Linked DNA regions of Alicycliphilus denitrificans K601. The protein of the gene in region 1 interacts with the protein of each later gene in a pairwise test. Links are inferred from orthologs where the notes say so. Each region holds a gene or a part of one and is shown in the gene's direction. Other genes may lie near its edges.

Region 1 (7,900 bases):
GTAATCAACTGACGAACAAGGAGAAAGCACATGCCTCGCGTCAAACGTGGTGTTACGGCCCGCGCCCGTCACAAGAAGGTTCTCGCCCTGGCCAAGGGTTTCCGCGGCCGCCGCGGCAACGTCTTCCGCATCGCCAAGCAGGCGGTGATGAAGGCCGGGCAATATGCCTACCGTGACCGCCGTACCAAGAAGCGCGTGTTCCGCCAGCTGTGGATCGCCCGTATCAACGCCGCTGCCCGTGAACTGGGCCTGACCTACAGCCAGTTCGCCAACGGCCTGAAGAAGGCGTCCATCGAGATCGACCGCAAGATGCTGGCCGACCTCGCGGTGCATGACAAGGCTGCCTTCGGCAGCATCGTGGAGCAAGTCAAGGCCAAGCTGGCCGCTTGAGTTCACGACTGTCAGCTATGTTCTTCATAGCTTTCAGCGCGCAAACAACAAGGGCTAGGGCTTGAGAAGGCGCTAGCCCTTGTTTCTTTTCAAGAGTCGATATGAACGAGTTGGATTCCTTGGTCGAAAGCGCGCGCGAGTCGTTCGCGCGCTCCGCAACCCCCGCCGAGCTGGAGAACGCCAAGGCGCAGTTCCTGGGCAAGTCGGGCCGCCTGACCGAGCTGATGAAGGGCATGGCGCAGCTCTCGCCCGAGGAGAAGAAGACGCGCGGCGCCGCGATCAACGTGGCCAAGCAGGCGGTGGAGGCGCTGCTCGCGGCGCGTCGCCAGGCGCTGGCCGATGCGGAGCTGGAACGCCAGCTCAAGGCCGAGGCGCTGGACGTGACGCTGCCCGGCCGCAGGCAGGGGCGCGGCGGGCTGCACCCGGTGTCGCTCACGCTCGAGCGCATCGAGGGCATCTTCGGCTCCATGGGCTTCGACGTGGCCGACGGCCCCGAGATCGAGACCGACTGGTTCAACTTCACGGCCCTCAATACGCCCGAGGACCATCCGGCGCGCTCCATGCACGACACTTTCTACGTGGAAGGCGGCACGAGCGAGGCGCCCCACCTGCTGCGCACGCACACCAGCCCCATGCAGGTGCGCTACGCGGTGCAGCACGTCAAGAAATACCGCCACCTGATCGACGCGGGCCAGCCCATGCCCGAGATCCGCGTGATCGCGCCGGGCCGCACCTACCGCGTGGACAGCGACGCCACGCACTCGCCCATGTTCCACCAGTGCGAGGGCCTGTGGATCGGCGAGAACGTGAGCTTCAAGGACCTGAAGGTCGTGTTCACGGCCTTCTGCAGGACCTTCTTCGAGAGCGATGACCTCGTGCTGCGCTTCCGGCCCAGCTTCTTCCCGTTCACCGAGCCCAGCGCCGAGATCGACATCCAGTTCCAGAGCGGCCCGCTGGCCGGCCGCTGGCTGGAGGTGGCGGGCAGCGGCCAGGTGCACCCCAACGTGGTGCGCAACATGGGGCTGGACCCCGAGCGCTTCATCGGCTTCGCCTTCGGCATGGGGCCGGACCGGCTGACCATGCTGCGCTATGGCGTGAACGATTTGCGCCTGTTCTTCGACGGCGACATCCGCTTCCTGTCGCAGTTCCAGTAACGCACGAAAAGAGGAGCTGCCAGCGCTTGCCGGCAAAGGGTTTCAGATCGTTTTGATATTGAAACTATGGAATGGCAAGCGCCAGCAGCTCACTTTAAAAGAGCACGCCAAAGAAGTCTGACTATGCAATTCCCTGAATCCTGGTTGCGAGAGTTCTGCAACCCGCCTTTGACCACCCAAGAACTGGCCGATACCCTGACGATGGCGGGGCTGGAGGTCGAGGAGCTCCAGCCCGTCGCCCCGCCGTTCAGAAGAATAGTCGTCGGCGAGATCAAGGAGGCCGCGCAGCACCCCAACGCCGATCGCCTGCGCGTGTGCCAGGTGGACGTGGGCCAGCCCGAGCTGCTCAACATCGTCTGCGGCGCGCCCAACGCGCGCGCGGGCATCCGCGTGCCATGCGCCATGGTGGGCGCCGAGCTGCCTCCGGGCGAGGACGGCAAACCCTTCCTCATCAAGGTGGGCAAGCTGCGCGGCGTGGAGAGCCACGGCATGCTGTGCTCGGCGCGAGAGCTGAAACTGTCCGAGGACCACGGCGGCCTGCTGGAGCTGCCCGCCGACGCGCCGCTGGGCCAGGACATTCGCGAGTACCTGAAGCTCGACGACACGCTGTTCACGCTCAAGCTCACGCCCAACCTCGCGCATTGCCTGAGCGTGTACGGCGTCGCGCGCGAAGTGTCCGCGCTCACGGGCGCGCCGCTCAAGGCGCTGCAGTTCCCCGAGGCCGCCGCCGCCATCGACGACCGCCTGCCCGTGCGCGTGAGCGCGCCCGACCTGTGCGGGCGCTTCTCGGGCCGCGTGGTGCGGGGCGTCAACCCGCGCGCGCAGACGCCGCAGTGGATAGTCGATCGCCTCGCGCGCTGTGGCCAGCGCAGCGTGGCGCCGCTCGTGGACATCTCCAACTACGTGATGTTCGAATTCGGCCGGCCGTCCCACATCTTCGACCTGGACAAGATCCATGGCGGCCTCGACGTGCGCTGGGGCAGGGCGGGCGAGCAGCTCAAGCTGCTCAACGGCAACACCATCACCGTCGACGAGAAAGTCGGCGTGATCGCCGACGAGCGCGAAGTGGAATCGCTCGCCGGCATCATGGGCGGCGACGCCACGGCCGTCTCCGACGACACGCGCAACGTCTACGTGGAGGCCGCCTTCTGGTGGCCCGAGGCCGTGGCCGGCCGCTCGCGCCGCTACAACTTCGCGACCGACGCGGGCCACCGCTTCGAGCGCGGCGTGGACCCCGAGCTCACCGTGGAGCACATCGAGCGCATCACGCAGCTCATCGTCGAGATCTGCGGCACGCCCGAGACGGCCCTGGGCCCCATCGACGACCAGCGCGTGAACATGCCCGCGCAGAACGCCGTGCGCATGCGCGTGGCGCGCGCGGCCAAGGTCATCGGCATGCCGCTCACGCAGGTGCAATGCGCGGATGCGCTCAGGCGCCTGGGCCTGTCGGTGCGGGAGGAGGAGGGTGCGGTGACCGTGCTGCCGCCGTCCTTCCGCTTCGACCTGCGCCTGGAGGAAGACCTGATCGAGGAAGTCGCGCGCGTGGTGGGCTACAACAACCTGCCCACGAACCCGCCGCTTGCTCCCATCACGCCGAAGCTGCGCGCCGAGTCGCGCCGCAGCAGCTTCGCCGTGCGCCGCGAGCTCGCGGCCCTGGGCTACCAGGAGACCATCAACTTCAGCTTTGTCGAAGAGCGCTGGGAGACGGAGCTGGCCGGCAACGCCGCGCCCATCAGGCTGCTCAACCCCATCGCCAGCCAGCTGAGCGTGATGCGCTCGTCGCTGCTGGGCTCGCTGCTGCAGGTGCTCAAGTTCAACCTGGACCGCAAGGCCGGCCGCGTGCGCGTGTTCGAGCTTGGCCGCGTGTTCCTGCGCGATGCCGGCGTGCAGGGCAGCGACAGCAGCGTGGAGGGCTATGCCCAGCCCATGCGCGTGGCGGGCCTGGCCCATGGCGCGGCCGACGCGCTGCAATGGGGCCGCAAGGACAAAGCCGTGGACTTCTACGACGCCAAGGGCGACGTGGAGGCGCTGCTGGCCCCGCTGCGCCCCACGTTCGAGCCGGCCACGCACCCCGCGCTGCACCCAGGCCGCTGCGCGCGCGTGCTGCTCGACGGCAAGGCCATCGGCTTCGTCGGCGAGCTGCACCCGCAGTGGCGCCAGTCCTGGGAACTACCCGCGGCGCCGGTGATGTTCGAGCTCGAACTCGATGCCGTGCTGCAGCGCAAGGTGCCGGCCTTCCGCGCCGTGGCCAAGCGCCAGTTCGTGGAGCGCGACATCGCCGTGGTCGTGGCCGAGCGCGTCACCCATGACGAGGTGATGGGCGCCATCGCCGCCGCCCTGCCGGGCGAGCTGCTGCGCTCGGCCGTGCTGTTCGACGTGTTCCGGCCCCAGCCGCCGCGCGCGGGCGAGAGCGCGCCGGCGGGCGCGCTGGCCCAGGGCGAAAAGAGCCTGGCCATGCGCCTGACGCTGGGCAGCGACAGCGCCGCGCTGACAGATACGGAAATCGACGCCGCCGTGCAGACCGTGCTGCAGGCGCTGGCCCAACAGACGGGAGCGAGGTTGCGATGACATCGGGAATGGAAACCGGCGCGATCGAATTCGCGGTGGAGAGCCTGGAGTCCCCGGCTCTGACCAAGGCGCAGCTGGCGGACCTGCTGTTCGAGCACATAGGCCTGAACAAGCGCGAGTCCAAGGACATGGTGGACGCGTTCTTCGACCTGATCGTGCAAAGCCTGGTCGATGGCCAGGACGTGAAGCTCTCGGGCTTCGGCAATTTCCAGATCCGCACCAAGGCCCCGCGGCCCGGGCGCAACCCGCGCACGGGCGAGACGATCCCCATCGAGGCGCGGCGTGTGGTGACGTTCCATGCCAGCAGCAAGCTCAAGGAGCAGATCCAGGGCCGCTCCAAAGAGGCCTGAGGCCGTTGACACTGTCTTGCGTTTGCAGCCCCCCGGTCCCTGGTGGACTCGGGGCGCCTGCAGTACCCTTGAGGGTTTCCGCTCATTCACGCAGATCCCATGAGCACCCAGCTGCCCCCCATCCCGGCCAAGCGCTACTTCACGATTGGTGAGGTGGCCGATCTGTGCGGTGTCAAGCCCCATGTCTTGCGCTACTGGGAGCAGGAGTTCACGCAGCTGAGGCCCGTGAAGCGGCGTGGCAACCGGCGCTATTACCAGCACCACGAGGTGCTGATGATCCGCCGCATCCGCGACCTGCTGTACGACCAGGGCTTCACCATCAGTGGCGCGCGCAACCGGTTGCAGGAGCTGACGCATGCGGACAAGGGTTTGCGTGGCGCTTCGCTGCCCGGGCCCGATGACGAGCAGGCATTGCACGGGGAGCCTGGCGCGCAGTCCGTGGAGGGCGATGGGCCGCACGCTGTGCCTCTCGACCCTGCGCGGCTCAGAAAAGAATTGGAAGAAATTCGCGCACTTCTTTTTTAGTGCTGATTTTTCGCTATAGAATACAAGTCTTGTCGGCGTGTAGCGCAGCCTGGTAGCGCACTTGCATGGGGTGCAAGGGGTCGCGAGTTCGAATCCCGCCACGCCGACCAATAACGATAAGGGCTCCTAGCTATCAAGTTAGGAGCCCTTTTTCTTTGTTCGGCAGCCAGGGGTCCACCCAGGGGTCCACCAGTTCTGGGACGGGATGGGCTTCCCTTGCGACATAGATGGGTGCAGAAACCCGAAGCGCACACGTATTCCCTGCATGCTGTAGAGGGTTTTGCGCTGGATGGGCTGGCGAACTGGTTACGTGCCCCGTGTCCGGTTTCGTTCTTGCGCGTTGCATTGGCCTGGTAAGAAGCGTCTCACCTTTAGCGCTGCTCGATTTCTCCGGGATCGGCGTGCTTGGCGCGCATTGTGGAGATCCAAGTGCTCAGGGCGCGAACTCGCGTGTAGATGCCGGCTCCCTGATGCTTCGCGCAGTCGACGCCGCGGCTGACGATGCCGATCACGAACTGTCGGCCGCCCAGCTCAGCCACGAGCGGTCCCCCGCTGTCGCCGCTGCATGCGTCCTCGACGTTCCCCCCTGCACAGATCATCAGCGTGTCCGCCAGCGGAGGTATCCCAGGACCCGATGCTTGGCATGTCGCGCCGGGATGGATGGTGACGTTCGCTGCCAGCAAGTCGGTGGAAAACACCCCCGATTCCGTGATACCCCAGCCGAAGACCTGGGCCTTCGCTCCTACGGCGTCCAGTGACGCTTCGGCCGCGGAGGCGAGTTCCAGCGGTTTTGCCGCGATGGGCTGGTCGAGCTTGAGCAGCGCGGCGTCGAAGCGCCGGGACGAGGCGCTGTATTCCAGTCCCTGGTGGTAGTAGGTCTCGAGTTCGTTGACCCGGCGCACGGTTCGCGCCGGATCTTTGAGATTCCGCGTATTGGCGATGACGCGGACGTCGGAGGCGTCGATGCCATCAGAGCAGTGGGCGGCGGTGAGAACCCAGCGCGATGCAATGACCGCGCCTCCGCAGCGGATTGCATCGGGGGTCTTGCGCAGCACGATTGCCACTTGCCAGGATAGCTCCAGCGATGGATCGGGCTTGAAGCCCTTGTAGATATAGGGCTTGGTGCCTTCCTGCCAAGCGGCCGCGAGGGCGAGGCCGCCGCAGCCCGCCACAGCGAGGCCGAGGAACAGCCGCCTCCTATTGGTTGCGGGCCTTGTCGAAGGAGCCATACAAACTGTCCAATGCGCTCAGATCCTTGGTGGCAGCGAACAGCGCGTCAACCAACTCGCTGGGGCTTGACGGACCGGCCTCGATAGCCCGCGTGTAGGTCCAGTACCAAGTGCGCAAGCTGGCTAGAGTCCGGTCGGCGATCGTGAGAGCGCCCAGCACCTTGGCGTGCGCTGCTGCGGTCTCGGCGAACGCGTCTGCGGCCTGCAGGTTGAGAGTGCGGGGCAAGGCCGGGTTTCGTGCATCGCGTAGCAGTAGCAAGGCCTTGCGCTCAAGGTATTGAAGGTGCTCGCGCAGCATACGGGAGTAGGCGCTGCGCGCACCCGGTGGTACTTTTGACTTGCGCAGCTCCGGATCGTTGGCGATGGCGCCTTGGCTCGTGCTGGAATCGAGTTGGTCCAAGGCGACAGCCACCTCTGCCTTGTAGATGGCGACGTACTGGCGTAGCGCGGCAGCGCGAAGCTCGCGGTCCGCGATCTGCTCGATCTTGAGGATGAGCGCACCGACTGCTTGGATCACAGCTACCGAGCCCAATGCCTTGACATCCGTGCCGAAATCAGGCCCAGTGATCTCCGCAGCAAAGTTCTGTCGGATCACAGTGCCGCAGTCCAATTCGCGCTTCACGATATCGGCCTCCTGCTCGGCCGTGTCCTTCCGGCGTTGTATTTCCCGGGCCTGGTAGTCGCCCAGTGCAGTGAGGCTGTTGAGCGTCTTCTGTGTGGTGGCGATGCTCTGCTGATAGCCCGAAAAGCTGGCATCGGGTTCCTTGCTGAGCACGGTCAGCTGTCGCTGGAATGCGTCCAGCGCATCGAGCGCTTCTGCCGGAATCGGTGGAGGCGGCGCGCACAGCGCGCTGATCAGGCCATTTAGTTCAGTGGCGTCCACCTGGCTGTTGAGAATGGGCGCGGCTGCGTAGAACGCCATCCGGGCAGCGTCCGCCTCGGCCTGACGTTGTCGCAGTTGTGAAATGACGGGGCTTACTTTCTCCGTGAGCGCCTTCTGCTGGCTGAATGTGACACAGCCGCTCGCTAGCAGCGAGAGACCAGCCGCCGCCGCTGCCTTGGAGATCCGCTTCATCATCCGCCCCTCCGTTGGTTGCATTTCCGATACGAAGGGAATGTAAACGTCATTGCCAAAAGCGACAAAGAGGATTTGTCATCGGGAAATCCGCCCGTTCACGCTCGCGGCACCTGTGCCATTCGCGGCCCGCGCAAGTGCCTCAGTCGATTCAAGCGGTTCGGCAGCGCTCTCAAGCTGTGGGGCACGCGCGAGCCATCGCAGTGACACCGTGCTGGCGGTCATCTGCCTGGACAACGCCGAGGTGATCTCCATCAAAGAGCGCAAGCGTTAGCCGACCGTGTGCCGACGGTCGCTTTCGACGTGATCGAGGCTGCAGTCCGCGAGACGCAGACGGCAGTCTAGGATTCGCAGGGCTCCCAGGAAGATTGAGGAACTCGGACATTCGACGGCGCCAGCCGACCATATCGTGTGGTGAGAGGCTGGAAGGCCCTTGGAGGTCTTGACATGAAGGTCGCCGCTGATAGGGTAACTGTCAGGAGGTGCTCATGCGAAAAGCCATCTTCCTCTTCTTCCTGCTGCTGGGCATCGGTGCTGGGTACCTGTCGGCCCGCAACGATGACTGGGGCCTGTGTGTTGTCATGATGGCCGTGGGCGCGCTGTTCGGCG
Region 2 (5,432 bases), 1.8 Mb from region 1 along the record:
CGCGGCAAGCCCTGGAGTCCGGCGGGCCTTGCCATGCGGGCGCTGGCGCACGCCGCATACAATTACCTGTTGCCCTCGCGGCAGGCCCCGTGGGGCGTGTCAGACCTTCCATCCCTAGTTTGAGTGGAGCTTCTCCCGTGTTTATCTCTTCCGCCTTTGCACAAACCGCACCCGCCGCAGCCGCCGAGGGCGGCCTGATGGGTTCGCTCACCGGCATGCTGCCGCTGGTGCTGATGTTCGTGGTGCTGTACTTCATCATGATCCGGCCCCAGATGAAGCGCCAGAAAGAGCACCGCGCCATGATCGACGCCCTGGCCAAGGGCGACGAGGTGGCCACGGCCGGCGGCCTGCTGGGCAAGGTGGCGGGCCTGTCCGAGGGCTATATCCAGCTGGAGATCGCCAGCGGCGTGCAGGTGCAGGTGCAGCGCAGCGCCGTCTCCCAGGTGCTGCCCAAGGGCACCGTCAAGTAATCCCGGGCCGGTTTTCCCAGGCCCGCGGGCCTGTTTCCGGGGGGCGGGCCCGCTGCCTCCCGGGTATTGAAGAAACGCGATCATGAACCGTTACCCGGTCTGGAAGTACGCGATCCTGGTGATCGCGTTGCTCATAGGGGCCTTGTACACCCTGCCCAATTTCTTCGGCGAGGCGCCTGCCGTGCAGGTGTCCTCGGCCAAGGCCACGATCAAGGTCGATGGCGCGCTGCAGCGGCGCGTCGAGGAGGTGCTCCAGTCGGCCGGGGTGAGCCCGGACTCGGTGGTGTTCGACGGCCACTCGGTGCGCGCGCGCTTCGATACACCGGACAATCAGCTCAAGGCCAAGGACGCGATCGAGAAGGCGCTGGTCCCCGACCCGTCCGACCCGCCCTACATCGTCGCGCTTAACCTCGTGTCGCGCTCGCCCGACTGGCTGACCGCGATCAACGCACGCCCCATGTACCTGGGGCTGGACCTGCGCGGCGGCGTGCACTTCATGCTGCAGGTGGACATGCAGGCGGCCATCACCAAGAAGGCTGAGTCCTATGCCGGCGACCTGCGTACCGCCCTGCGCGAGAAGAACATCCGCCACGGTGGCATCAGCCGCGACGGCCAGGCCGTGGACATCCGCGTGCGCGACGAGGCCACGGCCACGGCGGCGCGCAACCTGGTCGCCGACCAGTTCCCCGACCTCGTGGTCGCGAGCAGCCCCGATGGCGAGGGCCTGAGGCTGCGCGCCACGATCAAGCCCGAGGCCCTGCGCAAGGTGCAGGAGCAGGCGCTCAAGCAGAACATGGTCACGCTGCACAACCGCATCAACGAGCTCGGCGTGGCCGAGCCCGTGATCCAGCAGCAGGGGCTGGACCGCATCGTCGTGCAGCTGCCCGGCGTGCAGGACACGGCCAAGGCCAAGGACATCCTGGGCCGCACCGCCACGCTGGAGGTGCGCATGGTGGACGAGGGCACCGAGGCACGCGCCGCCGAGATGGGCACCGGCCCCGTGCCCTTCGGCGACGAGAAATACCTGGACCGCAACGGCCAGGCCGTGATCGTCAAGAAGCAGGTCATCCTCACGGGCGAGAACCTGACCGACGCCCAGCCCGGCTTCGACGGCCAGACCCAGGAGCCCACCGTGAACCTCACGCTGGACGCCAAGGGCTCGCGCATCTTCAAGGACGTGACGCGCGAGAACATCGGCAAGCGCATGGCCATCGTGCTGTTCGAGAAGGGCAAGGGCGAGGTCGTCACGGCCCCGGTGATCCGCAGCGAGATCGGCGGCGGGCGCGTGCAGATCTCGGGCCGCATGACCACCACCGAGGCCAACGACACGGCCCTGCTGCTGCGCGCCGGGTCGCTCGCCGCGCCCATGGAGATCATCGAGGAATACACCATCGGCCCGAGCCTGGGCGCGGACAACATCGCGCGCGGCATCCACAGCGTGGTCTGGGGCATGGCGGCGATCGCGGCCTTCATGTGCGTGTACTACGTGCTGTTCGGCGTGTTCTCCACCATCGCGCTCTCGGTGAACGTGCTGATGCTCATCGCCGTGCTGTCCATGCTGCAGGCCACGCTCACGCTGCCAGGCATCGCCGCCATGGCGCTGGCGCTGGGCGTGGCGATCGACTCCAACGTGCTGATCAACGAACGCATCCGCGAGGAACTGCGCGCGGGCGTGGCGCCGCAGGCGGCGATCGCCGCGGGCTACGAGCGCGCCTGGGCCACCATCCTGGACTCCAACGTCACCACGCTGATCGCGGGCCTGGCGCTGCTGGCCTTCGGCACGGGGCCGGTGCGCGGCTTCGCCGTGGTGCACTGCATCGGCATCCTGACCAGCATGTTCTCGGCCGTGTTCTTCTCGCGCGGCCTGGTCAACCTCTGGTATGGCCGCAAGAAGAAGCTCAAGAGCGTGGCCATCGGCCAGGTGTGGAAGCCCGAGGACGCGAGCGAGCTGCGCTCCGTGGCTGGCCGTAGTAACTAGGAGGAAAAATCATGGAATTTTTCCGCATCAAAAAAGACATCCCGTTCATGAAGTACGCGTTGGTGCTCAACGCGGTGTCCTTCATCACCTTCGCCCTGGCGGTATTCTTCCTGGTCACGCGCGGCCTGCACCTGTCGGTGGAGTTCACCGGCGGCACCGTCATGGAGGTGGCCTACGCGCAGACCGCCGACATCGGCAAGGTGCGCGACAAGGTGGCGGCGCTGGGCTATCCCGACGTGGTGGTGCAGAACTTCGGCACCTCGCGCGACGTGATGATCCGCCTGCCCGTGCAGAAGGGCGTGACCTCGGCCCAGCAGAGCGAGCAGGTGCTGGCCGCGCTCAAGAGCGAGGATCCGGGCGTCACGCTGCGGCGCACCGAGTTCGTCGGCCCGCAGGTCGGCGAGGAACTGGTGCACGGCGGCCTCATGGCGCTGGGCATGGTGGTGCTGGGCATCGTGATCTACCTGGCCCTGCGCTTCGAGTGGAAGTTCGGCGTCGCGGCCATCATCGCCAACCTGCACGACGTGGTCATCATCCTGGGCTTCTTCGCGTTCTTCCAGTGGGAGTTCTCGCTCTCGGTGCTCGCGGGCGTGCTGGCGGTGCTGGGCTACTCGGTCAACGAGTCGGTCGTGATCTTCGACCGGATCCGCGAGGCCTTCCGCAAGTTCCGCAAGCTCAATACGCACGAGGTGATCGACCACGCCATCACCTCGACGATGAGCCGCACCATCATCACCCACGCCTCGACCGAGGCCATGGTGCTCTCGATGTTCTTCTTCGGCGGCCCCAGCCTGCACTACTTCGCGCTGGCGCTGACCATCGGCATCCTATTCGGCATCTATTCCTCGGTGTTCGTGGCCGCGGCCATCGCCATGTGGCTGGGCGTCAAGCGCGAGGATCTGGTCAAGGCCTCCGCGCGCAAGGAGGAAGACCCCAACGACCCCAACTCGGGAGCCGTTGTGTGATCTGACGCCCGCCGTCCGGGTGGATGCATATGCGCTACCGCTAATATCGGAGGTCTATGGACATCTCACCGCCCTCCACCGCCCACCGGCGCCTGGCCCAGCTGGCCCGTCAACGCTTCGTGGATGGGCTGTGCGCCGGCCTGCCGGCGCTGGACAAGAAGCTCCTCGATTTCCTGACCGAGCTCATGGGCCGCACGGGCACGGTGCGCGACATGCAGCTGCGACGCGACGCCTGGATGGGCTACCAGACCCGCCACAAGGCCTGGGTGGAGCTCATGGTGCGCGGCTGGCGCGGGGGCCTGGCGCAGCAGAGCGCCCCCGGGCGGACGGCGGCCATGCCCATGTCCGACGGGCTGGCGCTGGTCGGCGACGACGAGGTCGAGAACAGGATCCTGGCCTCGCGCATGGCGCTCACCGTGGCCGAGCAGGTGGGCGCGCCCTTCGATGCCGTGCGCCAGCGCACCCAGCACCTGGAGGGCCGCGAGCTCGCCAGCAGCGACATCCTGCGCCCCGAGGCCCAGTGCCTGCGGCTCGTGGAGCAATGGCTGGAGGCCGGCCTCAAGCGCGACGACCTGCAGCTGGTGCTCGACCCCCTGCAGCGCGAGCTCGCCAACCTGGCGCTGGCGCAGTACCAGGCGCTGCTCAAGCTCTATGATGAGCAGGGCGTGGCCGTGCCGAACGACCTGCGCGCGCGCGTGCGCCGCAGCACGGCCACGGGGGTGAGCCGCGCCGGCGCGCTGGGCCCGGAATCGGGCGGCGCGGGCCTGGCGGCGCATTCGGCCGCGCAGGGGCTGCCGCCGCCGCACGTGACCCCCTTCCCGCACACGGTGGCGGCAGCCGCCGGATCGGGCAGCCCCCTGGTGCGGGCGCGCCAGCGCGCCCAGGGCGTGCTGATGCAGCTGCGCCGCCTGCTGACCCAGCCCGTCGTGGCGTACGACATGGTGCAGCCGCAGCCCGCATCCGCGGCGCTGGTGCACGCGCTGTCGGCCGAGCGCGTGGAGGCCGACCTCTACTACAGCGGCATGGCCACCCTGGTGGAGGACTACAGCCCGCAGGCGGTGGTGCATGTCACCAACGTGGTGCGCGAGCGCGCGGCCGAGTTCAAGAAGAAGGCCAGCACGGCCGGCGAGAAGGCCATCATCGAGGTGGTGGCGCTGATGTTCCAGAGCATCCTGAGCGAAGACCGCATCCCGCCCGCGGTGCGCGTGTGGTTCGCGCGCCTGCAGGTGCCGGTGCTGCGCGTGGCCCTGGCCGAGCCCGAGTTCTTCAGCAACCTCACCCACCCCGCGCGCCAGCTGATCGACCGCATGGGCAGCTGCGTGCTGGGCTTCGACGCCAGCGCCATCAGCGGCACGGCGCTGGAGGCGGAGATCCGCCGCATCGTGCAGGTCATCGAGCAGTATCCCGAGACCGGCAAGCGCGTGTTCGAGCTGGTGCACGGGGAGTTCGAGAAATTCCTCGCCCGCTTCCTGACCGAGCGCCAGGCCACTTCGCGCATCGTCAGCGTGGCCCAGCAGGTGGAGCAGCGCGAGACGCTGGCGATCCAGTACACCATCGAACTGCGCGCCCTGCTCAAGGACATGCCGGTGCGCGACGAGATCCGCGACTTCCTGTTCAAGACCTGGGCCGAGGTGCTGGCCGTTTCGGCCGTGCGCGACGGCCCGCAGCACGCCGACACGGCCGCCTACAAGCGCGCCGCGGCCGACCTGGTATGGGCCGCCAGCGCCAAGCCGCACCGCGCCGAGCGCGCCAAGGTCATCCAGCAGCTGCCCGCGCTGCTGCAATGCCTGCGCCAGGGGCTGGCGCTGATCGGCGTGACGGGGGCGCAGCAGGACGCGCAGATCAAGCTGCTGACCGACACGCTGGCCGATGCCTTCCTGTCCAAGACGGCGTCCATTTCGCAGGAGCACATCGACGCCATGGTCAAGCGCCTGGCCAACCTGGAAGACTTCATCAGCGACGAGACGCTGGGCGACATGCCGCTGAGCGCGGACAACATCGAGCTGCTGCTGGGCATAG

What was found. The genes of interacting proteins can lie anywhere in the genome.
Region 2: the proteins of pheT (region 1) and secD interact in binary tests that used the Escherichia coli proteins (3 or more experiments, as listed by UniProt). The link is inferred for Alicycliphilus denitrificans K601 from one-to-one orthologs.

Annotation. Positions count from the first base shown.
Region 1 is NC_015422.1:2,949,349-2,957,248, reverse strand. The notes cover bases 1,356-4,389. They hold pheT (phenylalanine--tRNA ligase subunit beta), read left to right. Parts: upstream 1,356-1,667; coding sequence 1,668-4,112; downstream 4,113-4,389. Other genes in these bases: ALIDE2_RS14030 (integration host factor subunit alpha), read left to right, coding at 4,109-4,389; pheS (phenylalanine--tRNA ligase subunit alpha), read left to right, coding at 1,356-1,544. Also shown: rpmI (50S ribosomal protein L35), read left to right, coding at 1-4; rplT (50S ribosomal protein L20), read left to right, coding at 31-390; more of pheS, read left to right, coding at 492-1,355; more of ALIDE2_RS14030, read left to right, coding at 4,390-4,462; ALIDE2_RS14025 (MerR family transcriptional regulator), read left to right, coding at 4,562-4,987; ALIDE2_RS14015 (S1 family peptidase), read right to left, coding at 5,359-6,216; ALIDE2_RS14010 (hypothetical protein), read right to left, coding at 6,185-7,294; ALIDE2_RS14005 (hypothetical protein), read left to right, coding at 7,780-7,900.
Region 2 is NC_015422.1:4,791,317-4,796,748, reverse strand. The notes cover bases 1-3,000. They hold secD (protein translocase subunit SecD), read left to right. Parts: upstream 1-552; coding sequence 553-2,448; downstream 2,449-3,000. Other genes in these bases: secF (protein translocase subunit SecF), read left to right, coding at 2,460-3,000; yajC (preprotein translocase subunit YajC), read left to right, coding at 138-470. Also shown: more of secF, read left to right, coding at 3,001-3,413; ALIDE2_RS22670 (DUF1631 family protein), read left to right, coding at 3,470-5,432. UniProt on the Escherichia coli protein: Part of the Sec protein translocase complex. Interacts with the SecYEG preprotein conducting channel. SecDF uses the proton motive force (PMF) to complete protein translocation after the ATP-dependent function of SecA.